DNA from 3 places in the Frondihabitans sp. OV104 genome. Region 3 is predicted to be linked to each of the others. Evidence: predicted binding sites of a transcription regulator. Region 3 holds the regulator's gene; each other region holds the start of a gene.
What was found. Region 3 encodes LexA, which represses DNA repair genes until DNA is damaged. Its sites were predicted from a motif close to TCGAACANNTGTTCGA; they were not measured.
Positions count from the first base shown of each region.

Region 1: AC3CBB_RS06455 (DUF6504 family protein) is a predicted target of LexA. The motif match lies at 7,449-7,464, and genes of this name have one in related genera.
Region 2: AC3CBB_RS05295 (hotdog fold thioesterase) is a predicted target of LexA. The motif match lies at 3,592-3,607, and genes of this name have one in related genera.

Region 1 covers NZ_CM173541.1:1,365,089-1,374,574, forward strand. Annotated here, with positions in the region: gene AC3CBB_RS06410 (ABC transporter substrate-binding protein) at 19-945, opposite strand; gene AC3CBB_RS06415 (ABC transporter permease) at 945-1,751, opposite strand; gene AC3CBB_RS06420 (ABC transporter permease) at 1,688-2,368, opposite strand; gene AC3CBB_RS06425 (ABC transporter ATP-binding protein) at 2,365-3,210, opposite strand; gene AC3CBB_RS06430 (TetR/AcrR family transcriptional regulator) at 3,363-4,001, opposite strand; gene AC3CBB_RS06435 (SOS response-associated peptidase) at 4,094-4,798, shown strand; gene AC3CBB_RS06440 (App1 family protein phosphatidate phosphatase) at 4,912-5,919, shown strand; gene AC3CBB_RS06445 (GNAT family N-acetyltransferase) at 5,985-6,473, shown strand; gene AC3CBB_RS06450 (SDR family oxidoreductase) at 6,567-7,319, opposite strand; gene AC3CBB_RS06455 (DUF6504 family protein) at 7,485-7,826, shown strand; gene AC3CBB_RS06460 (glycoside hydrolase family 15 protein) at 7,887-9,486, shown strand, end outside.
Region 2 covers NZ_CM173541.1:1,117,460-1,126,945, forward strand. Annotated here, with positions in the region: gene AC3CBB_RS05280 (DUF885 domain-containing protein) at 1-446, opposite strand, end outside; gene AC3CBB_RS05285 (PTS sugar transporter subunit IIBC family protein) at 482-793, opposite strand; gene polA (DNA polymerase I) at 850-3,513, opposite strand; gene AC3CBB_RS05295 (hotdog fold thioesterase) at 3,663-4,007, shown strand; gene AC3CBB_RS05300 (ANTAR domain-containing response regulator) at 4,153-4,758, opposite strand; tRNA gene AC3CBB_RS05305 (tRNA-Leu) at 4,881-4,962, opposite strand; gene AC3CBB_RS05310 (cold-shock protein) at 5,224-5,427, shown strand; gene AC3CBB_RS05315 (hypothetical protein) at 5,530-6,159, opposite strand; gene pyk (pyruvate kinase) at 6,331-7,776, opposite strand; gene AC3CBB_RS05325 (glutamate synthase subunit beta) at 7,864-9,321, opposite strand; gene gltB (glutamate synthase large subunit) at 9,375-9,486, opposite strand, start outside.
Region 3 covers NZ_CM173541.1:660,962-670,447, forward strand. Annotated here, with positions in the region: gene AC3CBB_RS03165 (class I SAM-dependent methyltransferase) at 1-264, opposite strand, end outside; gene hflX (GTPase HflX) at 306-1,835, shown strand; gene lexA (transcriptional repressor LexA) at 1,918-2,607, opposite strand; gene AC3CBB_RS03180 (LysM peptidoglycan-binding domain-containing protein) at 2,885-3,253, shown strand; gene AC3CBB_RS03185 (histidinol-phosphate transaminase) at 3,553-4,638, shown strand; gene hisB (imidazoleglycerol-phosphate dehydratase HisB) at 4,635-5,249, shown strand; gene hisH (imidazole glycerol phosphate synthase subunit HisH) at 5,246-5,953, shown strand; gene priA (bifunctional 1-(5-phosphoribosyl)-5-((5-phosphoribosylamino)methylideneamino)imidazole-4-carboxamide isomerase/phosphoribosylanthranilate isomerase PriA) at 5,994-6,740, shown strand; gene AC3CBB_RS03205 (SseB family protein) at 6,740-7,558, shown strand; gene AC3CBB_RS03210 (DUF1844 domain-containing protein) at 7,551-7,892, opposite strand; gene infC (translation initiation factor IF-3) at 8,146-8,802, shown strand; gene rpmI (50S ribosomal protein L35) at 8,864-9,058, shown strand; gene rplT (50S ribosomal protein L20) at 9,086-9,475, shown strand.

The DNA of each region.
Region 1 (9,486 bases), 700 kb from region 3:
TCGTGTCGCGGGGCTGGGCTACTTGACGAGGCCCGTGTCGCTGAGGAACTTCTTGGCGATCACAGCGGCCGACGACTTGTCATCGACACTGGTCGTGTTGAGATCGATCAGCGCGGACTGCGTGAGCTTCGCGTTGACGTCCTCGATGATCCCGGCCGCCTTCGAGTCGACCTTGGAGTCGACCACGGGGATGACGTGCTGGGGCAGGATCATGTTCTCGGGGTCTTCCAGGCTGACGAAGTCGTTCGCCTTGATCGCCGGGCTGGCCGAGTAGATGTCGGCGAGCTGGACCTGGCCGTTCTTGAGCGCGGCGACGGTGTTCGCTCCGCCCGAGTCGGCGATGGCCTTCAGCGTCGCGGTCGCACCGTAGACGCTCTTCAGGCCGGTGATGCCGTAGGGGCGGGTCTGGAACTCGGCGTTGGCGCCGACGACGAGCTTGCCGGAGTAGTCCTTGAGGTCGGCGAGGCTCGTGATGTCGTTCTTCGTCGAGAAGTCCTTCGTCACGGTGTAGGTGTCCTGGTCGGTCGCCTCGGCGGCCTTGAGGGTCTTCAGGCCCGACGGAAGCGCGTCGGGGAGAGCCGACTCGATGTCGGACTCCGACTTGGCGGTCGTCTTGGCGTCGTAGTACTGCAGCAGGCTGCCGCTGTAGTCGGGGATCACGTCGATGGTCCCCTTCTCGAGCTCGGGCAGGTAGACGCTGCGCTGGCCGATGTTGAACTGGCGGTCGACCTTGAAGCCGGCGTTCTCGAGAGCCTGCGCGTATGCCTCCGCGATGATCTCGTTCGAGTAGTACTGCTGCGAGCCGATCACGATGGTGTCGCCCGAGGCGCTGGAATCCGATCCCGACTTGAGCGGATCGCCGGACGAGCACCCTGCCAGGGCGACCATAGCCCCGATCGCGACTGCGCCCACCAGGGCGAGTCGGCCTCTCTTCGCTGTGAACATCACTTGTTTCCTTCCTGGAGTGGAGAACCCACTACCGAGCGGGAGCGGGTTGCTCCCGACCGGTCGTTCTGAGGTCGTATCGCGCGGACACCCGCGGGCACGACGAGGCGCTGGATGATCGAGTAGACGATCTCCAGGACGACCGCCAAGGCGACGACGAGGATGGCGCCGACGAGGGTGGTCGGGTAGTCGTTGGTGCCGAGGCCGAGGAAGATGAAGCTTCCGAGCCCCTCGGCGCCGACGTAGTAGGCGAGGGTGGCCGTGGCGACGATCTGAAGCGTCGCCGACCGGAGTCCTCCGATGATCAGCGGCAGCCCGAGGGGCACCTCCACCTGGCGGAGGATCTGCCACTCGGTCATGCCCATGGCGCGGGCCGCGTCGATGGTCTTCCGGTCGACCGCCTCGAGGCCCGAGTAGGCACCCGCCAGGATCGACGGGATCGCCAGGATCACGAACGCGATGAGCGGCGCACGGAGGCCGATGCCGATCAAGACGGCCAGCAGTGTGATCACACCCAGCGTGGGCAGCGCCCTGGCTCCACCCGAGATCAGGACCGCCGCCTGGCGACCGCGGCCCGTGTGGCCGATGAGCAGGCCGATGGGGAGAGCGATCGCAGCCGAGATCACGAGCGCGAGGAGGGTGTACCAGAGGTGCTCGCCCAGGCGCGACCCGATCGGGTTCGCCGCCGACGCGCTCCAGTTGACCGGGTCGAGGATGAAGGCGAAAGCCGAGCCGAAGTAGTTCATGCGGTTGCCAGGACCCTTCGCGCGGCTCGTCGGCTGGGTGTCGCCGTCGCCCTGGTCCACGGCATGAGCGCGCGCCCGAGCAGCACGAGGAGCGCGTCGAGGATGAGGGCCATGACGACGACGAGGACGATGCCCGTCACGATCTCGGGGATGATCGCGCGCTGCAGTCCGTCGGTGAAGAGCAGGCCGAGCCCGTTGACGCCGAGCACGCCTCCGACGGTCACGAGGCTGACCGTGCTCACGACGACGACGCGCATGCCGGCGAGCAGGACCGGACCGGCCAGGGGGAAGTCGACCGACCAGAAGCGACCCCAGGGGCTGAACCCGACGGCGGTGGCCGACTGGCGGACATCCGGCTCGACCGCTTCGAGAGCGTCGGCCGTCGACCGGACCATCAGGGCCATGCCGTAGAGCGTGAGGACGACGATCACGTTGACGGGACTCCGGAGGCCCGTCCCGATGAACAGCGGCAGCACGATCAGGAGCGGCAGCGACGGGATCGCGTACAGCAGGCCGGCGACCGTGAGGAGGACGCCGCGCACGGGCCGGTACTGGTTGGCGACCCAGCCGAGAGGGACGCTCAGCACGAACGAGAGGATGATCGGCGGGATGCTGAGCTGCAGGTGGGCCAGTGCCGAGTCGCCCACGTACGAGGCGTTCTGGACGACCCAGTTCACGGCTCGGCCCGACCGCCGGCTGCCGGGACCGACCCAGTGAGCGTTCCGGCGGGCCGACCGTCGTCGTCGACGAGGATGGAGCCGGTGGCGGTCTCCTCGATGTGCAGCGCGCGCTTGCCGCGGTTCGCCCCGATGAAGTCGGCGACGAAGTCGTCGGCGGGGTCGGCGAGGATCTCGGCGGGCGAGCCGACCTGCGCGATGTGGCCGCCCTTCTTCAGGATCACGACCTGGTCGCCGAGGTAGAAGGCCTCGTCGATGTCGTGCGTGACGAAGACGACGGTCTTGTCGAGGTCGCGCTGAAGGCGGATCAGCTCCTCTTGGAGGTCGGAGCGCACGAGCGGGTCGACGGCTCCGAACGGCTCGTCCATCAGCAGGATGTTCGGGTCGACGGCGAGACCGCGGGCGACGCCCACACGCTGCTGCTGACCGCCCGAGAGCTGACTCGGGTAGCGGTCGGCGAAGGCGCGGTCGAGGCCGACGGTGTCCATCAGCTCGAGGGCCTGCAGGCGGGCCTCCCGCTTCTTGACGCCTTTGAGGAGCGGTACGGTCGCGATGTTGTCGACGACCTTGCGGTGCGGAAGGAGCCCGGAGTTCTGCATGACGTAGCCGATGCTGCGACGCAGGCCGACGGGCTCGAGCCCGCCGATGTCTTTGCCGTCGATCTGGATGCTGCCGGACGACGGGTCGACCATGCGGTTGATCATCCGGAGGATGGTGGTCTTGCCGCAGCCGCTGGACCCGACGAAGACGGTGGTCTTCCGTGACGGGATCACGAGGCTGAAGTCTTCGACGGCTCGGGTTCCGTCGGGATACTGCTTGGTGACCGAGCGGAACTCGATCATCGCTGTCGTTCAATCATTGCGGTGGCTCATTCCTCGTGGGCAACACGAATCGACACTTGCCAGGGCGTCAACTGAACCACAGATCATCGATAGGCGTTACACGGCTGTCGTTTACTGTCACGGAGTCGTAATGATTCGACCCACGGCGTCATTCAGGCCCCGGCGAGGTAACCCGTGACCACGGAACGGCATTCCTCGATGAACCGCGAATCGCCCTCCGGCGAGGCCTGGAACGCACGGGCCAGGATCGCGCTGCCCATCTCGATCGCGACGTCGAGAGCGAAGTCGAGGTCGGCCGATCGCTCGACCGGGTAGCGGACGGCGAGGAGCGCCGACATCTGCTCGGCGAAGGGGCGACGCCCCTCGGTCTCGTCGGACGTGGTGTCGGCGACCTCGGCATCGCCGAAGCGGATAGCGCGGAAGCCGGGCTCGGTGCGGTACATGTCGACCTGCGCGTCGATGGCGAAGTCGACGGCGTCGTGCCACTCCTGCGACCCGCTCTCGACGATGACCCCGTCGATGCGCTCCATGAGACGGCCGACGCAGCGGGCCGCGAGGGCCTCGACGACGGCGATGCGGTCGGGGAAGTAGCGGTAGACGGTGCCGATGGAGGCGCCGGCGCGCTCGGCCACCATGGCCGTCGTGAGGCGCTCGAAGCCGATCTCGTCGATGATCGCCGCCGCCGCATCGAGGAGGCCTGTCAGCCGAGCCGAGCTCCGCGCCTGGACCGGCTCGTTCCTGAGCAGTGATGATCCCCCGGGCAGTGCTTCATTGGTCTCGGTGACGAGCAATGGGTCTCCTTCAGTATGAGCGGCGCGTCTCGTGCGACCGGCGAGGCCGCTGCTGTCGCTCGATGTCCGACGCATGCGCTTGACTTGTGGTCATGTGCGGAAGATTCGTGATGTCGCGCGCCTCGAGCGACCTGGTGGCCCTCTTCGACGTCGACGTGACGGGAGATACTCTTCCAGAGCCTTCCTGGAATATCGCTCCGACCGCGCCGGTGAGTCTGATCGTCGATGCCGCGCCTCGCGGCGAGGATGCCGGCGGGCCCCCGGTGCGCCGCCTGGCCTCCGCCCGGTGGGGGCTGATCCCGGCGTGGGCCGACGATCCGGCCGTCGGCGCCCGGGCGTTCAATGCCCGGGTCGAGACGGCGGCCGAGAAGCCGACGTTCCGCGACGCCGTCGTCTCGCGACGGGGCATCGTTCCGGCGTCGAGCTACTACGAGTGGACGACCGGCCCCGAGGGCGCGAAGGTGCCGATGTCGATCTCGCTGCCCGACGACGAGCTCATGCTGTTCGCCGCGCTCTACGAGTGGTGGCGCGACCCGAAGAAGGCTCCGGACGACCCGTCGCGCTGGGTGCTCAGCACCACGATCCTCACGCGCGACTCGACCGGACCGCTCCGGGGGGTCCACGACAGGATGCCGGTGTTCGTCGGCGCCGACATCATGGACGACTGGCTCGACCCGCACACCGAGGGCGACGCCGACCTGCTTGAGGGCATCGCCGGCGAGGCGGAGCAGCACGCCGCCCGCGTGCGCATCGAGCCGACGGACGGACCGCACGGGACGCCGCCGCCCACGGAGTGAGGGGGCGGGCATGCCACAATGAGGGCATGCCGGGTCACCGCAAAGCCTCTTCCGCGCCTCCCGCCGCGTTCGGGTCGAACGCGCAGGCGGTGGTCGCGCAGAGCGTCGAGCCGATGCTGCACCGAGCCGCGCGGATGGAAGACGCGATCCACGAGTTCCGCGAGCAGAACGCCCGCCGACGCGGCCTGATCCCGACCATCGTGCCGTACACCGGCTACGGCGCTCCCGGCTGGATCCGCGTGCTCTGCCGCGTGCTCCTGACCAAGGAGGGAGAGAAGCTGTCGACCGGGCACACCCACGTGCGCGGCTGGCGCAGCTTCACGAGCGTGCCGATCAACGAGGTCGTGGTCGACGCCGTGATCGACGGGGTCACGCACCACATGACCGCCGACCGCGGCGGGGTCGTCGACACGCGCATCGAGGTCGACCTCCAGCCGGGCTGGCACTCGATCGTGCTGCGCACCGAGGGATCGCTCGAGGTGCACGCGCCCGTCTTCGTGATCGACCCCGCCGTCAAGTTCGGCATCATCTCCGACATCGACGACACCGTCATGGTGACGGCCCTGCCCCGGCCGTTCCTCGCGGCCTGGAACACCTTCGTGCTCGACGAGCACGCGCGCCGACCCGTGCCCGGGATGGCGGTGCTCTACGAGCGCCTCCGTGCTTCGGCGCCCGGCACCCCCGTCATCTACGTGTCGACGGGCGCCTGGAACGTGGCGCCGACGCTCAACCGGTTCCTGACCCGCAACTTCTACCCGCGGGGCCCGCTGCTGCTGACCGACTGGGGGCCGACGCACGATCGCTGGTTCCGCAGCGGCCGCCAGCACAAGTACCAGACCCTGCGGCGCATCGCCGCCGAGTTCCCCGAGATGAAGTGGCTGCTCGTCGGCGACGACGGCCAGCACGACGAGGACACCTACGGCAACTTCCTCGCGGAGCACCCGTCGAACGTCGCCGGCGTGGCCATCCGCCAGCTGTCGTCGACCGAGGCCGTCTTCGCCGGAGGCCGCTCGCGGGCCGAGGAGCACGAGCGCACCACGAAGACGCCGTGGATCTACGCGCCCGACGGTGCCGGCATCTGGGACCAGCTCGTCGAGAAGGGCATGGTCGGCGGGGCGTAGCGCTCTCGCCGTCGGCTTCGCACCACGCCCGCCGGGCCGCCGGGCCCGGCCGGTATCGTCGACGAGTGCTCCCCCGACCGACCCCGCGCCTGCGCTTCCGCGAGATGGGCGCCGCCGACCTCGACGCCATGGCCGGCCTGCTCGGCGACCCCCGCGTGATGGAGTTCTACCCGGCGCCGAAGACGCGCGACGAGGCCGCCGCGTGGATCGCCTGGAACCAGCGCAACTACGCCGAGCACGGCTACGGACTCTGGATCATCGAGACGCATGGCGGCGCCTTCGTCGGAGACTGCGGGCTGACGTGGCAGGACGTCGACGGGGTGCTCCGGCTCGAGGTCGGGTACCACGTGGGCACCGAGTTCCTGCGCCGGGGGCTCGCCACGGAGGCCGCAGGAGCGTGCCGCGATCTCGCGCGCGACGAGCTGGGGGCCGCGGAGCTGGTCGCCATCATCGATCCGGCGAACACGGCCTCGCGGCGGGTGGCCGAGAAGATCGGGCTGCGCGAGCTCGGGACGACGGGGTGGCGCACCGTGCTCGGCACGACCTTCGGCTGACCGGGGCCTCTGCGCACGACGATCGGGACTCGGCACCACGAGATCTCGCGGTGCGGAGTCCCGATCGTGGGCTGCGGGGCGATGCGAGGCGGATCAGTGCGAGCCGGCGAGCATGTGCAGCACCCGGTCGTAGGCGCCGTCGACCTCGGCGAAGCGCAGCATCTTGACCCGCTCGACCATGACCTGCTTCTCGTCGGGCCGTGTGCTCAGGATCTCGAACACCTCGTCGAGGTACTCGTCGACCGGCATGGCCCGGCCGCTGGTGTCCTCGTCCTGACCGAGCAGCGTCGTCGCAACTGCCGGCGGGATCAGCTCGAGCACCTCGACGCCCGACTCGGCGAGCTGCAGGCGCAGGATCTCGGTGAACGAGTGCACCGCGGCCTTCGTGGCGTTGTAGGTCGGCGTCATCGCGAGCGGCACGAAGGCGAGTCCCGACGAGACGGTCATGAACGCCGCGTCGGGCCTGCCCTGCAAGAACTCGGTGAACGCCGCGACGGTCCGGATCGTGCCGAGCAGGTTCGTGGTGATGGTCGCCTCGGCCGTCTCGAGGAAGCCCGCGGTCGTCAGGTCTTCGGGCTGCATGATGCCGGCCATCGTGATGACGACGTTGAGGTCGGGGTGGCTCGCCGTGATCGTCTCGAACCCGTTCTGAATGGACGCAGGAACTGCGACGTCCATCTCGAGGCCCGTGATCCCCGGGTTCTCCGCTTCGATCTCGGCCAGGAGCGCCGTGCGGCGTCCGGCCACGACGACGGTGTTGCCCGCCGCCGCGAAGCGCTGCGCGAGGCCCAGGCCGAGACCCGAGGTGCCGCCGGTGATGAGGATGGTGTTTCCAGTCGTTTTCATGTCTCCACTTTGGCGCCGCGCTCGGACGACGTGAAGGGAGCGGTCAGCCGGGGATTCGCAGTCCGTCCCTTCTCACGGCTCGGGGCTTCTGGTCGCGGGGTCGCGAATGTCGGAGGCGCGACGTAGAGTTCGAACATACTTTCGAACAGAGCCAGAGGGGCCAGCATGCGGATCGACGCGCAGCGGATCGACGAGCGGATCGCCGTCGAGACCACCGACGAGGGCACGCCCCTCCGATTCACCTGGCGGCGGGTCGTCTACGGCGTGGTGAGCGCACCCGAGGTGTGGATCACCCGGCAGGCCTGGTGGCGCAGCGCGACGCGGGCCCCGCGCGGCTCCGGCAGCGAGCTGCTCGAGATGCACGTCTGGCGCGTCGACGCGCTGCCGCTCACCGACGGCGCGCACCGGGTCGACGGCACGTTCGACCTCGCGCGAGACCCGATCAGCCGCGAGTGGCTGCTGCTCGGGGTGTTCGACGACCAGATCGACCAGCAGCTGTTCGCGTGAGCCGGCCCGCCTCAGCATGCCACGGCGGGCTTTCATGGCATCGGCTGATTGGATGAGCGCATGCCCTTAGCGATCGAAGACTACGCACTGATCGGCGACTGCCACACGGCCGCCCTCGTCGGCCGGAACGGCAGCATCGACTGGCTCTGCCTGCCGCGCTTCGACTCCCCCTCCCTGTTCGCCGGCCTCCTCGGCGACGACGACAGCGGTCGCTGGCTGCTCGCGCCGGCCGACCCGACCGCGACCGCCACCCGACGCTACGTCGACGACACGTTCGTGCTCGTCACCCGCTGGTCGACGCCGACCGGCGAGGTCGAGGTCACCGACCTCATGCCGTACGGCGACCGCCGAGCCGACCTGGTTCGCCGCGTGCGGGGCCTCTCGGGCACCGTCACGATGACCGAAGACCTCCGCATCCGCTTCGGCTACACGACGGCGATCCCGTGGATCCGGCAGCTCGACGACGACACCCCGCCCGACGACTCGTCCATGCCGCACGAGGCCGAGGCCGCCGGCCGAGGCACGCTCGTCGCCGTCGCCGGGCCCGACGCGGTCGTCGTCCGCGGGCCGAGGCTCACGGCCAGCGACCACGCCCACCGCGCCGCCTTCGACGTGACGGCCGGCGACACCGTCGACCTCGTGATGACCTGGTACCCGTCGTACCGCGAGCCGCCGGCGCCGATCGACGTGTCGGCCAGCATCGACACGACGATCGACTGGTGGCGCGACTGGGCGTCGCACTCCGAGGCGCCCGAGGCGTACGGCGAGGCGGTCCATCGCTCGCTCCTTATCCTGCGCGCCCTGACCCACGAAGACACCAGCGGCATCGTGGCCGCGGCCACGACGAGCCTCCCCGAGCAGTTCGGCGGCGGCCGCAACTGGGACTACCGCTACGTCTGGCTCCGCGACGCCTCGATGACGCTGCAGGCGCTGTTCTCGCACGGCTACGCCGACGAGGCGATGGGCTGGCGCGGCTGGCTGCTCCGCGCCATCGCGGGCGATCCCGACGACGTCCAGATCATGTACGGACTCGGCGGCGAGCGGTACCTCGCCGAGACCACCCTCGACGAGCTGCCCGGCTACCAGGGCGCCTCGCCCGTCCGCATCGGCAACGGCGCCTACACGCAGTATCAGGGTGATGTGTTCGGCGAGGTGATGGTCGCACTCCACGAGGCCCGCCAGCTCGGCAGCGAGGAGACCTACGACTCGTGGGCGCTCCAGCGCGCGCTGATCCAGCACGTCGAGGAGAACTGGTCGAAGCCCGACAACGGCATCTGGGAGATCCGCGGGCCCGAGCAGCACTTCACTCACTCGCGCGTCATGCTCTGGGCCGCCATCGACCGGGCCGTCCGAGGCGCGCAGGAGTTTCACCTCGACGGTCCCGTCGAGCGGTGGCTCGCCCTGCGCGAGAAGATCCGCGACGAGATCGAGACCAACGGCTACGACGCGGAGCGCGGGTGCTACGTGCAGTACTACGGGTCGCACGAGGTCGACGCCTCCCTGCTGCAGCTGTCGCAGGTGGGCTACGTCGATGCGCACGATCCGCGCATGCTCGGCACCGTGAAGGCGATCGAGCACGACCTCCTGCACGACGGCCTGCTGCTGCGCTACCGCACGCAGTCGGGTGTCGACGGGCTGTCCGGCACCGAGAACCCGTTCC
Region 2 (9,486 bases), 460 kb from region 3:
TCGGTATAGCCGTCGAGGGCGCCCGCGACATTGCCGAGGCGCGCGGCGATGTCGCGCCAGTCTTTCTCGGTGGCGGTGGGCATGAGGTCGAAGATCTCGCGGATGCCCTGGGCGGGCGATGCGAGCACGTTGAGGTCGCGCAGCTGCAGGTGCAGGGCGTCGTATTCGAGGTCGAGCGTGAGCGAGGACTCGAGATCGTCGCGAGTGACCTGGTCGACGGCGTCGACGACCGGTGCCGCGCGGAGCTCGTCGAGTGTCGCGCGCACGGCGGCGATGTACGCCGCGTGGCCGGCCGGCGAGGTGTCGCCGTACTCGCCGGTGCGCCCCTCGCGGCCGAGCCAGGTGGCCCACTTCGGATCGAGGTCGACGATCGTGTCGACCCACTTCTCGGCGACGGCGTCGATCGGGGTGGGCTGGCGGACAGCGGGCGTGGACTCGAAGCTCATGGTCCGAGCCTAGGACGACCGGCCGACAGCGGCGGTCAGACCTCGATCGTCGAGCCGGACTGGATCGCCTCGACGAGCCGTGCCACGGCCGGGTCGCCCATGAAGAGCTGGAACGGCACGATGGGCGTGCCCTCGGTGACGACTTCGCGCGCGCGGGCGGCCAGGTTGTTCTGAGTGACGACGACATCGGCGTCGGCGGGGATCTCGCGGACCGCCGAGTGCTCGACGTGGACGCCGTTCTTCTTCAGCAGCTTCTTGAGGCTGGAGGCGAGCATGATGCTCGAGCCCATGCCGGCGTCGCAGGCGACGATCAGCTTCTTGACGTGTGATCCGTCGAGGGTGGCCACGGGGTGCTCCTTGTTCGAGGACGGAAGGGAGTGCTCTTGTTCCATCATGCGCCGTCTCAGTGCGCGGCGGCGTCCCAGCTCTCGCCGGTGCCCACGGAGACGTCGAGCGGCACCCGGAGGTCGGCGGCGGAGCCCATGCGGCGGCGGACGACGTCTTCGATCACGTCCACCTCGCCGGTGGCGACCTCGACGATGAGCTCGTCGTGCACCTGGAGCAGGACTCGGGACTGCAGCTCGCGCTCGTCGATCTCGGCCTGGACGCCGAGCATCGCGATCTTCATGATGTCGGCGGCGGAGCCCTGGATGGGAGCGTTGAGCGCGGCGCGCTCCGCGTTCTCGCGCAGCACGCGGTTCGACGACTTCAGATCGGCGAAGGGGCGGCGGCGGCCGAAGATCGTCTCGGTGTAGCCGTCTTCGCGAGCCTGCTCGACCACGTTGCGCAGGTACTCGCGAACAGCCCCGAACCGGTGGAAGTAGTCGGTCATCAGCTGCTTCGCCTCGGCGGTCTCGATCCGGAGCTGCTTCGAGAGGCCGAACGCGCTGAGGCCGTAGGCCAGGCCGTACGACATCGCCTTGACCTTCGTGCGCATGGTCGGGCTCACGTCGGCGGGCTCGACGCCGAAGATGCGGGCGCCGACGAACCGGTGAAGGTCTTCGCCCTCGGTGAAGGCCTGGATGAGGCCGGCGTCGCCCGAGAGGTGCGCCATGATCCGCATCTCGATCTGCGAGTAGTCGGCGGTGAGCAGAGTCTCGTACTCGGGACCGTGCTGGAAGGCGGCGCGGATCTCGTGGCCGACCTCCGTCTTGACCGGGATGTTCTGCAGGTTCGGGTCGATCGACGAGATCCGGCCGGTGGTGGTGCCAGTCTGGTCGTACGTCGTGTGGATGCGCCCGCCGCCGTCGACGGCCTTGTCGAGCGTGTCGATGATCTGGCGCAGCTTCGTCGCGTCGCGGTGCTTGAGCAGCAGGCCGAGGAAGGGGTGCGGATGCTTGTCCTGCAGGTCGGCGAGCGACCCCGCGTCGGTCGAGTAGCCGGTCTTCATGGAGCGGGTCTTGGGCATGTCGAGCTGCTCGAAGAGCACCTCCTGCAGCTGCTTCGGCGAGCCGAGGTTGACCTCGCGGCCGATGACCTCGAACGCCTCGGCGGCGATGTTGGCCGCCGACTCGCCGAGGCGAGCGGAGAGGGCACGCAGGCCGGGCTGGTCGGTCGCGACACCGGTGAGCTCCATGTCGCCGAGGACCGACACGAGGGGGAGCTCGATGTCGCGGAGCACGCCGCGGGAGCCCTCGTCGAGCAGCTCGTCGAGCTCGTCGGAGACGCGGAGCGCGAACCAGGCCTCGGTCGCGACACCTCCGGCTTCGTCGACGGGGACCAGCTGATTGGGGTCGGCGACCGGCATCCGCTCGCCGAGCAGCTCGTAGGCGAGGTCGGCGAGCACGAAGGAGTGGTTGCCGGGGCGCAGCAGCCAGGCCGCGATCCGCGGGTCGCCGTGGAGGCCGGTGAGCTCCAGGCCGGCTCGCTTGAGCGCCTTGTAGGCGCGCTTGGAGTCGTGGACGACCTTGGGCGACTCGGTGTCGAGCCAGGCCTCGAGGGCGACGTAGTCACCGCGGCCGGCGGCCCACGGGACGTACACGGAGTCGTCGGGCGCGGCGATGCCGAGGCCCGTGACCGTGCCGTCGGCGCCGTACTCGACGGCGACGCCGACCGGCGGCTTGTCGGCGCCCGCGTGAGTGCGGAGCCAGTGATCGAGCTCCTCGTCGATGAGGGTGCGGATGACGGGCGCCGCCGGGCCGGCCGCGACGGCTTCGGCTTCGGCGGGTGCTGCGGAGTCGTCGGCCAGGGCGACGACGCGTTCCTGCAGGGTGCGGAACTGCAGCTTGTCGAACACCTCGCGGACCGCGGAGACGTCGATGGGGCGGCGCTCGAGGTCGTCCGGGCCGACCGGCAGATCGACGTCGGTGACGAGGCGGTTGAGCTTGCGGTTGCGAACGGCGCGGTCGTACTGCTCGCGGAGCTTGTCGCCGACGACGCCCTTGACCTCGTCGCGGTGCGCGACGATCTCGTCGAGGGAGCCGAACTGGTTGATCCACTTGACGGCGGTCTTCTCGCCGACCTTGTCGATGCCGATGAGGTTGTCGCTGGTCTCGCCGACGAGGGCGGCGATCTCGGGGTACTGGTGCGGCTCGATGCCGTAGCGCTCGAACACCTTGTCACGGTCGTAGCGGGTGAGGTCGGTGACCCCGCGAGCCGAGGGGTAGAGGAGAGTGACGTCGTCGTTGACCATCTGGATCGCGTCTCGGTCGCCCGAGACCACCTTGACCGTGTAGCCGGCTGCCGAGCCGCGGGCGGCGAGCGTCGCGAGGATGTCGTCGGCTTCGAAGTCGTCTTTGGTGATGGTCGTGATGCCCATGGCGTGCAGGGCCTCCTGCAGCAGGGGGATCTGCCCGACGAACTCGACCGGGGTCGCATCGCGCGTGCCCTTGTACTCGGGGTACTCGCGGGTGCGGAACGAGTAGCGCGAGATGTCGAAGGCCACGCCGAGGTGGGTCGGCTTCTCGTTCTTCATCAGGTTGAGGAGCATCGAGATGAAGCCGTGGATGGCATTCGTGTGCTGCCCCTCGCGGTTGACGAAACTGTCGACCGGTAGGGCGTAGAAGGCCCGGAATGCGAGGGAATGACCATCGATTACGAGGAGGGTAGGCTTTGCTGCGTCCGACACCCCGTCAGCCTAGCGGCCCCCTCCGACACTCGTCCCTGCCCGAGAGCTGACGCGACGAAACCCCGGGAGACACCGTGACCGACCAGCCGTTCAGCCCTGCCGCAATCGAGTTCCTGGAGCGTCGCGGCGCCGGCGAGCTGGCCGAGAAGATGGGCATCGAGATCCTCGAGCTGAGCGCCGACCGAGCCGTCGGCACCATGCCGGTCGAGGGCAACCGCCAGCCGGTCGGCATCCTGCACGGCGGGGCCCACGTCGTGCTCGCGGAGTCGCTCGGGTCGATGGCCGCGAGCGTGCACGCGGGCGAGGGCCGCATCGCCATGGGCATCGAGCTGAACGCGTCGCACAGCCGGGCCGCCTCGTCGGGGGTCGTCACGGGCACCTGCACGGCGCTGCACCTCGGCCGCACGCTCACGACCCACGAGATCGTCATGACCGACGAGCAGGGCCGGCGCCTGTCGACCGTCCGCATCACGAACATCCTCCGCGACGCCTAGGCCCTCAGAAATTCAAGGAGATTTTTCGCCGGGCGGGGCGATCCGCGCCGATCCGGGTCTGCGCAGGCAAAAATCTCCTTGAATTTCTGGGCTGGACGCGAAAACGGCCGGCCCCCGAAGGGACCGGCCGTCCGTAACGCGACTGCTACTTCTTGACGCTGAGCTGCTCGATGATGGCCTGCGCCACGTCGTGCATCGTGAGGCGGCGGTCCATCGACGCCTTCTGGATCCAGCGGAACGCCTCGGGCTCGGTCAGCCCCATCTTCTCGTTGAGCAGGCCCTTGGCGCGGTCGACGAGCTTGCGGGTCTCGAAGCGCTCGACCAGGTCGGCGACCTCGGCCTCGAGGGTGATGATCTGCGTGTAGCGCGAGAGGGCGATCTCGATGGCCGGAAGGAGGTCGTTCGGGGTGAACGGCTTCACGACGTAGGCGAGAGCCCCAGCCTCGCTGGCCCGCTCGACGAGCTCCTTCTGGCTGAAGGCCGTGAGGAGGACGACGGGCGCGATGTGGTTCTTGGACAGCTGCTCGGCCGCGGAGATGCCGTCGAGCTTGGGCATCTTGACGTCCATGATGACGAGGTCGGGCCGGAGCTCGGTGGCCAGAGCCACGGCGGTCTCGCCGTCGCCGGCCTCGCCGACGACCTCGAACCCGTTGTCGCGGAGGATCTCGACGATGTCGAGGCGGATGAGCGACTCGTCTTCGGCGACGACGACGCGACGGGGTGCTGCGGACGGTGCTTCTTGATCACTCACGGGATGAATCCTACCGGTCTGTTCGTGGGGGCGCGCCGTTTCGGTGCACACGAGGGCGTGAGCACGGGGCGTCTGCTGGACGTTCGCACCATCGCGAATCACGAGCGTCGTCGTTCGTGTCGTGCGAATGGCGGGACTCGAACCCGCAAGCCGTGAGGCAGAGCATTTTGAGTGCCCCGTGTATGCCAATTCCACCACATTCGCGCAGGCGACAAGCCTACCGGCTTCCATGAAGGGTCGATTCGCGACGACACGGGCGTCACATTGGATCTTCTTGGGCGAAAACCGCGCGTTCGGGGGTCAGCCTGCGATAGTGTGAGCCGCACTGGTTGTTGTGTTACGCATTTGTACTTCGCGATGAGGCGCTTCGTCTCATCGTTCTTAGAGGGAGCGGACCAAAAAAGCACCGCGACGAGAGATCTCGATGGACGGGATCGAACACCTCTGATTGAAGGAATAAGAAAAATGGCAACAGGCACCGTGAAGTGGTTCAACTCCGAAAAGGGCTTCGGCTTCATCACCCCCGACGACGGATCCACTGACGTGTTCGCGCACTTCTCCGCGATCGCCGGCGATGGCTACCGCAACCTCGAAGAGAACCAGAAGGTCGAATTCGAGACCGCTCAGGGCAACAAGGGTCTCCAGGCCGAGAACATCCGCGTTCTCTAAGTCGAACGACTTACTCGAGAAGCCCCGTCGACTTCGGTCGGCGGGGCTTCTTCGTGCTCGGCGTCGGGTGGCGAGTTCCTGCGCCCGGAGTTGCGAAGGGGCTCAGCGCGGCAGCGGCAGACCGAGGAGCTCGGCGACCGGCTCGAAGTCGTGACGGGCCGTGATGTAGGTGAGCTCCGCGGAGGCCAGCGCCTCGGTCGACGGAGGGGCGGCGACCGTGGTCGGGCCGCTGACGAAGAGGCCGTGGTCGTTCTCGAAGGGCAGGTTCTCGACGGCGACCTTGGCCGCGCGGTAGCGGCGAGTGACGAGGCTCCAGAGGGCGAGCTCGTCGGCTGTCGAGTCGTCGGGCGCCAGCCGGGCGACGTCACCGGGGATCTCGACCGCCGGGAGACGCAGCACGACCGGCTCGGGCGCTCGGCCGACGAAGGCGTCTCGGATGCCGATCGCGCTGGCGAAGCCCACGAGGCCGCCGAGCGCGAACATCATCGCGAGGGCGAGCCAGTCGCTGACGCCTGCGTTGTTGACGGCCGACAGGTCGATCAGGAGACCGCCGGCGACTCCCCCGACGATGGCGGTCCAGTGGATGCGCGGGCGACGACGCGTGCGGCGGACCCGCTCGGCGGCGATGTAGCTCTCGCGCGTGTCGGGGACGCTGTGGCCGGTCCTGGTCGGCACCGCATAGAGCCGCGAGCCGTGCGTGAAGCACCCGGGGTGCGAACCGTCGATCGCCATGCCCCGACACTATCGACGCGGCCCAGTGCCATGACCGAATCTCAGGAGGGTCACGGCTGGCGCGCCCCTCCTCGACATCTCTGATCGGGCGCAGGATCCGCCCCGCCGCCTCCGGGCACGGCGAAGGCCCGCACCCCGAGGGGCACGGGCCTTCTGCTGAGCGGATGACCGCTAGCTGCGGGCGTACGCCGGCGCGGCCTCGTTGTGAGCGTCTCCGACGCGGTGCACGCGGAGGTCGTTCGTCGATCCCGAGATTCCGGGAGGGGAGCCGGAGATCACGATGACCTTGTCACCGGCCTGGGCGAGGCCGTTGCCGAGGAGGACGTCGTCGACCTGGCTGAACATGGCGTCGGTGTGCGTGACCGGCTCGACCACGTACGCCTGGGCGCCCCAGCTCATCGCGATGCGGCGGCGGATCGCCTCGTCGGTCGTGAAGGCCACGATCGGGATCGAGTGGCGCAGGCGGGCCATGCGGCGCACCGTGTCGCCGCCCTCGGTGAAGACGCAGACGTACGAGGCCTGGACGAACTCGGCGACCTCGGCCGCGGCGAGCGTGATGGCTCCGCCGAGCGTGCGGGGCTTGGTGCCCAGCTCGGGGATGCGCTCGAGGCCGTGCTCTTCGGTCGAGGAGACGATGCGGGCCATGGTCTGCACCGTGATGACGGGGAACTCCCCGACGCTGGTCTCGCCCGAGAGCATGACCGCGTCGGCGCCGTCGAGCACCGCGTTCGCGACGTCGGACGTCTCGGCACGGGTCGGGATCGGCGACGAGATCATCGACTCGAGCATCTGCGTCGCGACGATGACCGGCTTGGCCATGCGGCGTGAGAGCTCGACCGCGTGCTTCTGGACGATCGGCACGGCCTCGAGGGGCAGTTCGACGCCCAGGTCGCCGCGCGCGACCATGATGCCGTCGAACGCGTCGATGATGGCCTCGAGGTTGTCGACGGCCTGCGGCTTCTCGATCTTGGCGTAGACGGGGACCTTGCGGCCCTCCTCCCCCATGATCACGTTCACGCGGTCGATGTCGTCGGCGTTGCGGACGAAGGAGAGGGCGATGAAGTCGGCGCCGAGCTGGAGGCCCCAGCGAAGGTCGGCCTCGTCTTTCTCGGAGAGGGCGGGCACGTTGACCGCGACGCCGGGCAGGTTGATGCCCTTGTTGTTCGAGACGGTGCCGGCCACGACGACCTCGGTGGTGACGACGGTGCCGTCGGTGTCGAGCACGCGCAGCTTGACGCGGCCGTCGTCGATCAGCAGGGGGTCGCCAGCGGAGACGTCTTGCGGAAGGCCCTTGAACGTCGTGCCGCAGATCTCCTTCGTGCCGAGGATCTCTTCGGTCGTGATCTTGAAGATGTCGCCGACCGCGAGCTCGTGCGGGCCGTCGGAGAACTTGCCGAGACGGATCTTCGGGCCCTGGAGGTCGACGAGGACCGCGACAGCGCGTCCGGAGTCGGCCGCTGCCTTGCGAACGTTCTCGTACACCCCCTGGTGGACGTCGTATGTTCCGTGGCTGAGGTTCATCCGCGCGACGTCGACGCCCGCATCGATGATCGCTCGGATGTCTTCATAGCTCGACGTCGCGGGCCCGAGGGTCGCGACGATCTTTGCTCGTCTCATCTTTTCCTTCGTTGGGGGGTGATTTCGCTGTCCACCCTATTCCCGGCGAGGGGGTGGAATCTAACCAGCGGGTGTCAGAGCGGTGACCTACAGGGACAGAGCCCGGTCGGTCGGCTTGACGGGCGAGGGCAGCGAGGTCGCACCCTCGAGGTACTTGTCGACCGCCGCGGCGGTGGCACGGCCCTCGGCGATGGCCCAGACGATGAGCGACTGGCCGCGGCCGGCGTCGCCGGTCACGAACACGCCCGGCTGGCTGGTCTCGTACGATCCGTCGCGCTGGACGTTGCCGCGACCGTCGATCGGGAGGCCGAGCTGGCTCTCCAGCGCGTCGCTCTCGGGGCCGGTGAAGCCCAGGGCGAGCAGGACGAGGTCGGCGGGGATCTCGCGCTCCGTGCCCGACTTCGGCACGCGGCGGCCGTCGATGAACTCGGTCTCGGCGACGCGGATGGCGCGCACCTCTCCGACCTCGTTCGACAGGAACTCGACGGTGGAGGCGAGGAACATGCGCTCCCCGCCTTCCTCGTGGGCGCTGGAGACCTCGAACAGCGTCGGCTGCGTGGGCCACGGCTGGCTGTCGGGGCGCTCCGCGGGTGGCTGCGTGCCGATGGCCAGGTTCGTGACGCTCAGCGCGCCCTGGCGGTGCGCGGTGCCGATGCAGTCGGCGCCGGTGTCGCCGCCGCCGAGGACGACGACGTGCTTGCCCTCGGCTGAGATCTGGTCGCCGACGCTGTCTCCGGCGCCGGCCTTGTTCTGCTGGACGAGGTACTCCATGGCGAAGTGCACGCCCGACTGGTCGCGGCCCGGGATCGGGAGGTCGCGCGGAACGGTCGCGCCCGTGGCGACCACGACAGCGTCGTAGCGCGCGCGGAGGTCATCCCAGGTGATGTCGCGGCCGATCTCGACGCCGGCCCGGAAGCGGGTGCCCTCGGCCTGCATCTGAGCGAGGCGCTGCTCGATCTGCTTCTTCTCCATCTTGAAGTCGGGGATGCCGTAGCGGAGCAGGCCGCCGATGCGGTCGTCGCGCTCGTAGACAGCGACCGTGTGGCCGGCGCGCGTGAGCTGCTGGGCGGCGGCGAGTCCGGCGGGGCCGGAGCCCACCACGGCGACCGTCTTGCCCGTGAGGCGCTCGGGCGGGTGCGGGGTGACCCAGCCGTTCGAGAAGGCCTGGTCGATGATCGACACCTCGACCTGCTTGATGGTGACGGGAGGCTGGTTGATGCCGAGAACGCAGGAGGCCTCGCAGGGCGCCGGGCAGAGGCGGCCCGTGAATTCCGGGAAGTTGTTCGTCGCGTGCAGGCGCTCGATCGCCTGGCGGCCCTCGCCGCGCCACATCAGGTCGTTCCACTCCGGGATCAGGTTGCCGAGCGGGCAGCCCTGGTGGCAGAACGGCACGCCGCAGTCCATGCAGCGGCCGGCCTGGCGGCGGAGCTCGCCCGACTCCTGCTGCTCGTAGACCTCCTTGTAGTCCATGAGCCGAACCGACACGGGGCGGCGCTGGGGAAGCTCTCGCTTCTGGACTTTCAGGAATCCCTTGGGGTCAGCCATGGGACACCTCCTTGCTGTGGGTAGACACGACTAGGGGCAGGGGGCGCCGGAACTCAGCCACCCGTGACGCTCATGATCCGGTTCCAGACCTCGTCGCCGTCGAGGTCCAGGCCCTCTTCCGCGGCGGTCCGGCGCGTCTCCATGACCGCGGCGTAGTCGCGGGGC
Region 3 (9,486 bases):
GGCCCATACCTCGGCTTCGGGCGAGCGCAGCGCGAGCGTGAGAGCGATCGGCCCCCATCCACAACCCACATCCAAGAAAGTGCCGTCGCGCGGTGGCGTCGGCATGGATCCGAGAAGCACTGCGGTGCCCGGATCGATCCGCCCCGGACTGAAGACGCCCGCGGCGGTCGCCAGAGAGAGTTCGCGCCCGGCGAGCTCGACCGTGATCTCACGCGGTCGGAGCTCACTCGACGGCTGCGATGAGAAGTAGTGCTCGCTGGCCATCCCCACAGATTATCGAACCTGAAAGGTCTAATGTGACTGCAATGACTGAGCACACCAGCACCGATGCGCCGCGCGAGGAGAGCGACGACGTCGTCGACCGCATCCTGAGCAACGCGTCGTCGAGGGCTGGTCTGAGCGTGTTCGCTCCGGCCCAGGCGATCCAGACCGAAGGGCTCTCCGGTGCGGGCACCAGCCGCGACGAGAGCTTCGACGGCGAGCAGCTCGACGTCGCCGACCGCCAGGCGCTCCGGCGTGTGGCCGGTCTGTCGACCGAGCTCGAAGACGTCACCGAGGTCGAGTACCGACAGCTGCGGCTCGAGAACGTCGTGCTGATCGGCGTGTACTCGCAGGGGTCGCTCCAGGACGCCGAGAACTCGATCCGCGAGCTCGCCGCCCTGGCCGAGACCGCGGGCGCCGTCGTGCTCGACGGCCTCCTGCAGCGCCGGCCGAACCCCGACCCGTCGACGTACCTCGGATCGGGCAAGGCGCTCGAGCTGAAGGCCACTGTGCAGGCACTCGGTGCCGACACCGTGATCGCCGACACCGAGCTGGCACCGAGCCAGCGTCGTGCGCTCGAAGACGTGGTGAAGGTCAAGGTGATCGACCGGACGGCCGTGATCCTCGACATCTTCAGCCAGCACGCCAAGAGCCGCGAGGGCAAGGCGCAGGTCGAGCTCGCGCAGCTCGAGTACCTCCTCCCGAGGCTCCGCGGCTGGGGTGAGTCGATGTCGCGCCAGGCCGGTGGCCAGGTCGGCGCCGGCAACGGAATGGGCTCGCGCGGTCCGGGTGAGACGAAGATCGAGCTCGATCGACGTCGGATCCACACCCGGATGGCGATCCTGCGCAAGAAGATCAAAGAGATGAAGCCGGCACGCGAGGCGAAGCGGGCCAACCGCACGCGCAACGCGGTCCCGAGCGTCGCGATCGCCGGCTACACCAACGCCGGCAAGTCGAGCCTGCTCAACCGGATGACTCGCACCGGAGTCCTGGTCGAGAACGCCCTGTTCGCGACCCTCGACACCACCGTGCGCAAGTCGCTGACCGACGACGGCCGTCCGTTCACGTACGCCGACACGGTCGGCTTCGTGCGCAACCTTCCGCATCAGCTGGTCGAGGCCTTCCGCTCGACGCTCGAGGAGGTCCACGACAGCGACATCATCGTGCACGTCGTCGACGGCTCGCACCCCGACCCGGCTGCGCAGCTGGCAACGGTCCGCGAGGTCATCTCGGAGGTCGACGGGCGAGACATCCCCGAGGTCGTCGTCTTCAACAAGAGCGACCTGGTCGACGAGAGCCAGCGGCTCGTGCTGCGCGGGATGGTGCCCGACGCGATCTTCGTGTCGGCCCGCACCGGTGAGGGCATCGACGAGCTGCGTGCCACGCTCGCGGAGCTCCTGCCGCGGCCCGAGGTCGAGCTCGATCTGCTGGTTCCGTACGACCGAGGCGAGGTCATCGCGCGGATCCACGAGATCGGCACGGTCGTCGACGTCGAGTACCTCCCCGAGGGCACGCGCGTCACGGCCAAGGTCTACCCGCAGGACGCAGCGCCCCTGCGCGAGTTCGCCAACTGAGACGCACCCCTGATACCCGAATGGCCGCAGGAACTTCCTGCGGCCATTCGGCATTCTCGGGCGGCTCCGCCCCGTCGGGCCCCTACAGAGACCGCAGGACGGCGACGACCTTGCCGAGGATCTGCGCGTGGTCGCCCATGATCGGCTCGAAGTTGGAGTTGCGCGGGAGCAGCCAGGTGTGACCGTCGCGCTGCCGGAACACCTTCACCGTCGCCTCGTCGTCGAGCATCGCCGCGACGATCTCGCCGTTCTCGGCGTTGCCCTGCTGACGGACGACGACCCAGTCGCCGTCGCAGATGGCGGCGTCGATCATGGACTCGCCGACGACCTTGAGCATGAACAGCTCGCCCTTGCCCACGAGGGTGCGGGGGAGGGGCATGACGTCTTCGACCTGCTGCTCGGCGGTGATCGGGATGCCTGCGGCGATGCGTCCGACCAGGGGCACGCGAGCGGTCACGTTGTCGTCATCGTCGTAGCGGACGATCGTCGGCTCGGGGACCACCTTGTCGGGGTCCTCGAGGAGCACCTCGAGAGCGCGGGGCCGGTTGGGGTCGCGGCGGATCGCACCGGCGAGCTCGAGCTGGTTGAGCTGGTGAGTGACGCTGGAGAGGGAGGCGAGGCCGACGGCGTCGCCGATCTCGCGCATGCTCGGCGGATAGCCGCGGCTGGCGATCGAGGCGCGGATGGCCGTCAGGATCAGGTTCTGCTTCGCCGTCAGGGGCTTTCGGGCACGGGGATCGGGCCCAGCCTCTGTAGTCGTTGCCTCGGGCACGCGCCCACCTCTCTCGAATGTCGGTGGCTGCTGTTCTACTGATCCCACCGATCGAAACTGTATCCGGTCGAAATGAGCAGAACAAACACATGTTCGAGTGTGTCGCGTGGTTTTTCTGCGATTTTCGGCTAGAGCCTCTTGAAATCGGTGTTAATCGAAGATATGTTCGGAAGTGTTCTTCGGAACACCTCTTCGTGTCAGGCGGCCCCGGCCGGCGGCCTGGCACGAAGACCACAGCCAAGTCGTCTCGACAGAATCGACAAGAGAGGTACGCATCATGAGCGCAACGATCACCGCCTTCCCCACGGCAGCTCCCGCGACCCGCACCGCATCCGTCTCCCACCTCCGCATCACCGCTCGGGGTCGCGTCGTCCTCACGATCGCCGTCCTCCTCGCCGCCGTCGCGATCATCGCCGGCTTCGTTCTGACGGGCGGCGGCGCGGTCGCCACCGGCCAAGCGGGCGACGTCCATTTCGACCACGTCACCGTGGCGGCTGGTGAGACGCTCTGGCAGGTCGCCGAAGATGTGGCCCCGACTGCCGATCCGCGTGACGTCATCTCCGACATCGTCTCGCTCAACAACCTGTCGAGCACGCAGGTCATGCCGGGTCAGTCGCTTGCGATCCCGACGAAGTATTCGAACTAGGCAGCTCGAACCAGGCAGCTCGAACTAGGCAGCTCGATCTACGCGGTCGGCTTCTCGAGCACCGTCGCCCGGCGCCGTCCCGCACTCGCGGGGCGGCGCTTCTGCGCGCGTGCTGTGCTTGGCGGGGCTTCGCAAGGATCTCGGCGGCAGCGATCCTTCATGAGCGCACGCCGCGCCGAGCAGTTCCTTGCAGCGCGTGCAACTCGCTCTCGAATGCCTTGTGAGCGAGCACCTCGTCCTCGTCTAAGGACACCCGGTACCGGGCGCAACACATGTCGCGACCCCCGTAAAATAGCCTCGTGGCCATTTCTCTCGACGACCTGCCCCTCCGCGACGACCTCCGTGGTCAGTCGCCTTACGGCGCCCCTCAGAAGAAGGTGCGCGTCGCGCTGAACGTCAACGAGAACACGCATCCCATCCCGGAAGACGTGGCGCGAGACATCGTCGAGTCGGTCGCGGCCGCCGTGCTCGAGGTCAATCGCTACCCCGACCGCGAGTTCACGACTCTGCGCGATTCCCTCGCCGCGTACCTCGGCCACGGCCTGACCGCCGACCAGATCTGGGCGGCGAACGGCTCGAACGAGGTCATCCAGCAGATTCTGCAGGCGTTCGGCGGCCCTGGTCGTCGTGTGCTCGGCTTCCCGCCCACCTATTCCATGCACTCGATCATCACGCGAGGCGTCGGCTCCGAGTGGGTCGAGGGCGTGCGCGACGCCGATTTCACGCTCTCGCCCGAGACGGTCCGCGCCGAGATCGAGCGCACCGACCCCGACGTCGTCTTCCTCTGCGCGCCGAACAACCCGACCGGCACCCCGATGGAGCTCGACGTGATCGAAGCGGCCTACGACGCGGCGCGCGGAATCGTCCTGGTCGACGAGGCCTACGCCGAGTTCATGCCGGCCGACCGGCCGAGCGCGGTCACGCTGCTCGAGGGGCGTCCGCGCCTGCTGGTCTCGCGCACCATGAGCAAGGCGTTCGCGTTCGCCGGCGCCCGCGTCGGCTATCTCGCGGCCGACCCGGTCGCGATCGACGCCCTCCGTCTCGTGCGCCTGCCGTACCACCTGTCGTCGCTCACCCAGGCGGCGGCGGTCGCGGCGCTCCGTCACTCCGACGAGATGCTCGCCATGGTCGACGACATCAAGGCCCAGCGCGACCGCATGGTCGAGACGCTGACCGGGCTCGGGTACCACGCGTGGCCGACCTGGTCGAACTTCGTGCTGTTCGGCGGCGTCGACGACCCGCACGCCGTCTTCGAGGCTCTCCTCGAGCGCGGCATCATCGTGCGCGACCTCGCGATCGAGGGCCACCTCCGCGTGAGCGCGGGCACCGAGGCCGAGACGACCGCGTTCCTGGACGCCATGCGCGACATTAGGCTCGGAGCATGAGCACCGACAGCGCCGCGCGCACGGCTACCGTCTCGCGGTCCACGAGCGAGTCCAGCATCGACCTATCCCTCGACCTCGACGGCACGGGCACCTCGCGCATCGACTCCTCGGTGCCGTTCTACGACCACCTGCTCACGGCCCTGTCGAAGCACTCGCTGATCGACCTCGACCTCAAGGCGACCGGCGACACCGACATCGACGTGCACCACACGGTCGAAGACATCGGCATCACCTTCGGCACCGCCCTCCGCGAGGCCCTCGGCGACAAGACGGGCATCCGCCGCTACGGCGACGCGCTCGTCCCGCTCGACGAGGCGCTCGTCCAGGCGGTCGTCGACGTCTCCGGGCGCCCGTACCTGGTGCACTCCGGTGAGCCGGAGGGCTTCGAGTTCCACCTGATCGGCGGTCACTTCACCGGCAGCATGGTGCGCCACGTCTTCGAGGCGATCACCTTCCACGCCGGCCTGACGGTGCACATCACCGTGCTGGGCGGCCGCGACCCGCACCACATCGCCGAAGCCGAGTTCAAGGCGTTCGCCCGTGCGCTCCGCGCCGCCATCGAGCCCGATCCGCGTGTCGACGGCATTCCGTCGACCAAGGGTGCGCTGTGACCGACGCTCAGGCCGATGCCAGAGGGTCTGCCGAAGCCGCCGAGTCCACTGCCCGCACGGCTCCGAGCGGCGCGGCCCGCCCCCGCGTCGTCGTCCTCGACTACGGCAGCGGCAACGTCCACTCCGCCATCAAGGCGCTCGAGCTGGCCGGAGCCGAGGTCGAGCTCACGGCCGACAGCGACCGTGTGGCCAAGGCCGACGGTCTCTTCGTCCCGGGTGTGGGTGCTTTCTCCGCCGTCATGTCGCAGCTCCGGTCGGTGCGCGGCGCCGAGAAGATCGACCGCCGCCTCGCCGGCGGCCGCCCCGTCCTCGGCATCTGCGTCGGCATGCAGGTGCTCTTCGAGACCGGCGTCGAGCGGGGTCAGACCACCGAGGGCCTGGGGGAGTGGCCGGGCACGATCGACGAGCTCAAGGCCGACGTCCTCCCGCACATGGGCTGGAATACCGTGTCCGCTCCCGATGAGTCCATGCTCTTCGAGGGCATCCGTGACGAGCGGTTCTACTTCGTGCACTCCTACGCCGCGCAGGAGTGGTCGCTCGACGGCCACGGCGCGCGCAAGTCGCCGCTCGTGACCTGGGCCGACCACGGCGGGCCCTTCGTGGCGGCCGTCGAGAACGGACCGCTCTGGGCCACGCAGTTCCACCCCGAGAAGTCCGGCGCCCCGGGCATCCGCCTCCTGACCAACTGGCTCCAGACCCTCTAGCGCCTGCCGCCGCGAGCGGCGACCCACACCGGAAAGCACCATGACCGACTTCACCAGCACTCCCGCCCTCACGCTGCTCCCCGCGGTCGACGTCGCCGACGGCAAGGCCGTCCGCCTCACCCAGGGCGAGGCCGGCACCGAGACCAACTACGGCGACCCCGTCGACGCCGCCGCCGACTGGAAAGACCAGGGCGCCGAGTGGCTCCACCTGGTCGACCTCGATGCGGCCTTCGGCCGTGGCGACAACCGCGAGGTCATCCGCCGCGTCATCTCGCACGTCAAGGGCATCGACGTCGAGCTGTCAGGCGGAATCCGCGACGACGCGTCGCTCGAGGCGGCCCTCGAGACCGGCGTGAAGCGGATCAACCTCGGCACGGCCGCCCTCGAGAACCCCGAGTGGGCGGCCCACGTCATCGCCCAGTACGGCGACGCCATCGCGGTGGGCCTGGATGTGCGCGGCACGACGCTGGCCGCGCGCGGCTGGACGCAGGAAGGCGGCGACCTGTTCGAGGTGCTCGCCCGCCTCGAGGAGGCCGGCTGCGCCCGCTACGTCGTCACCGACGTCACGAAAGACGGCACTCTCCAGGGGCCGAACATCGAGCTCCTCAAGCAGGTCATGGAGCGCACCGACCGCCCGGTCGTCGCCTCGGGCGGCATCTCCAGCCTCGACGACCTGGTCGCACTCCGCGAGCTCGTCCCGCACGGCCTCGAGGGCGCCATCGTCGGCAAGGCCCTCTACGCGGGCGCCTTCACGCTCGGCGCGGCTCTGGACGTCGCCGGGCACTGATGGCCGAGCCGCTCGATCACGGCCACGACCAGGCCGAGGCGCACGGATTCGCCCGGTCGCTCGGCGCCGACAGCGCCGGGAACCCCTGGGAGGGGCGCACCTTCCAGGCGCACGACACCGCCTACGCCGGCGACGACGGATCAGCCGACCCCGCCCTCCTGGCCGCGCTCGAAGCCCATCTCGCAGGGCAGGCCGACGAGGCGGCGGTGCTCGACGCCCTGCGCGCCGCCCGCCTCCTCATCCCGCTCCTGGCGCACGCGGGCGACGAGGGCGCGGGCGAGCACGGCGTACGGGTCGACAAGACGCAGGAACTCGCGATCGTGACCGTGGCCGGCCCCGACGGCCGCACGGTGCTGCCGGCCTTCACCTCGGTGCGGACGCTCCAGGCGTGGAACAGGTTCGCACGTCCAGTTCCTGCGCAGTCGCGCCGGATCGCCATCGCGGCGGCGGCGGAGTCGACCGAGCTGATGGTGCTCGATCCCGGCTCGGAGACCGAGTTCGGCGTGCGGAGACCAGCACTCTGGGCTCTTGCGCAGGACCTGCCGTGGGTCCCGGCGGCCCTCGATCCCGACGTGGCCCGGGCGTTCGTCGCGTCGGTCGAGCTCGAGCCCGCAGTCGCATCCGTCGGACTCGCGCCCCAGCCCGGACCGTCCGCGCTCACGGGGCCCGAGGTCGTCGTGCAGCTGGGGCTCCGACCGGGTCTCGACCGCGCCGAGCTGTCGGCCCTGCTCCAGCGACTTCAGGAGGCCTGGGCCCTTGACCCGGTCATCGCGGAGCGCGTCGACAGCCTGGGTCTCAAGGTCGTCGCCGCTAGTTGACGGGCCCGGTGTACTTCTCGCCCGGCCCCTGCCCCACGGCGTCCGGGATCGGCGAGGCTTCGCGGAACGCCAGCTGGAGGCTGCGCAGTCCGTCGCGAAGAGCCCGCGCGTGGGTGTCGCCGATCTCGGGGGCTGCGGCCGTGACGAGGCCGGCCAGGGCGGTGATGAGCTTGCGGGCCTCGTCGAGGTCGGTCTGCTCGTCGGGGGAGTCGGCGAGCCCGACCTTGACGGCCGCGGCGCTGAGGAGGTGGACGGCTACGGTGTTGATGACCTCGACGGCCGGCACCTCGGCGATGTCGCGTTCGGCGCCGACTTCGTCGACGCCGTCGCCCATCGAGTCGTAGGGCGAGACGTGATCGGCGTTGGTCTGGCTCACTGGCATTCTCTCTGCTAAGCTTCTGGACGGCTACGGGCGCCTGCGCCCGTATTGAAAGTGGAGTCTCTCCCACCCGCGACCTCAGGTTACCGGGTAGTTGTCACCCCGATCTTCACGTGCATTGCACGCGAGGTCAGCTTCAAGGGTGTGGATGCCTGTTCCGACGTGCATCGACCGCTCCTCTTTCGCCCGCGTGACCAACCGTCGCGTGTTGACTCAGTCAGAGGAGCCCCGCATCAGCGATCCCCGTACCAACGACCGCATCCGCGTCCCTGAGGTCCGACTTGTCGGACCCGCCGGCGAGCAGGTGGGCGTTGTCCCCATCGCCATGGCTCTGCGCCTTGCCGCAGAGGCCGACCTGGATCTGGTCGAAGTTGCACCGAACTCGAAGCCGCCCGTCGCAAAGATCATGGACTACGGCAAGTTCAAGTACGAGGCTGCGCAGAAGGCCAAGGAGGCCCGGCGCAACCAGGCGAACACGATCCTCAAAGAGGTTCGCTTCCGCCTGAAGATCGACAAGCACGACTACGAGACCAAGCTCAAGCGCGCCGAGGGCTTCCTCCAGTCCGGCGACAAGGTCAAGGCCATGATCCTGTTCCGCGGTCGCGAGCAGTCGCGTCCCGAGCAGGGCGTCCGTCTGCTCCAGCGCTTCGCCGAGGACGTGCAGGAGTGGGGCACTGTCGAGAACAACCCCACCATCGACGGCCGCAACATGGTCATGGTCATCGGTCCGCTGAAGAACAAGGCCGAGGCGAAAGCCGAGTCCGAAGCTCGCAAGCAGGCCAACAAGCCCCCCAAGCATCCCGCACCTGCGGAGGCACCCGTTGCCGCCGCCGAGACCACGACCACCGAGGCACCGGCCGAGTAACACCGGCCCGCTTCGCGCCACCCGGGCCATCCCGGGTGGTTCCTAGAAGAAAGTAACGACTATGCCCAAGATGAAGACCCACTCCGGCTCCAAGAAGCGGTTCAAGGTCACCGGCACCGGCAAGCTCATGAAGCAGCAGGCCGGCATGCGTCACAACCTCGAGGTCAAGAGCGCCAAGCGCAAGGCCCGCCTGAACCAGGACCAGGTGCTGGCTCCGGCCGACGCCAAGGTCATCAAGAAGCTTCTCGGCCGCTGAGCCGCGCGAACGTAAGGGAATAAGAAAATGGCAAGAGTCAAGAGGGCGGTCAACGCCGCCAAGAAGCGTCGCGTTGTCCTCGAGCGCGCCGAGGGCTACCGCGGTCAGCGTTCGCGCCTGTACCGCAAGGCCAAGGAGCAGGTCACTCACTCGCTCGTCTACTCGTACCGCGACCGCCGCGCCAGGAAGGGCGAGTTCCGTCGCCTCTGGATCCAGCGCATCAACGCCGCGTCGCGTGCGAACGGCCTCACCTACAACCGACTCATCCAGGGCCTCGCCCTGGCCGGCGTCGAGGTCGACCGTCGTCTGCTCGCCGACCTCGCGGTCAACGAGCCCGCCACCTTCGCCGGCCTCGTCGCCACCGCGAAGGCGGCCCTTCCCGCCGACACGTCGGCCCCGAAGGTCGACGCTGCGTAATTATCTGCGTG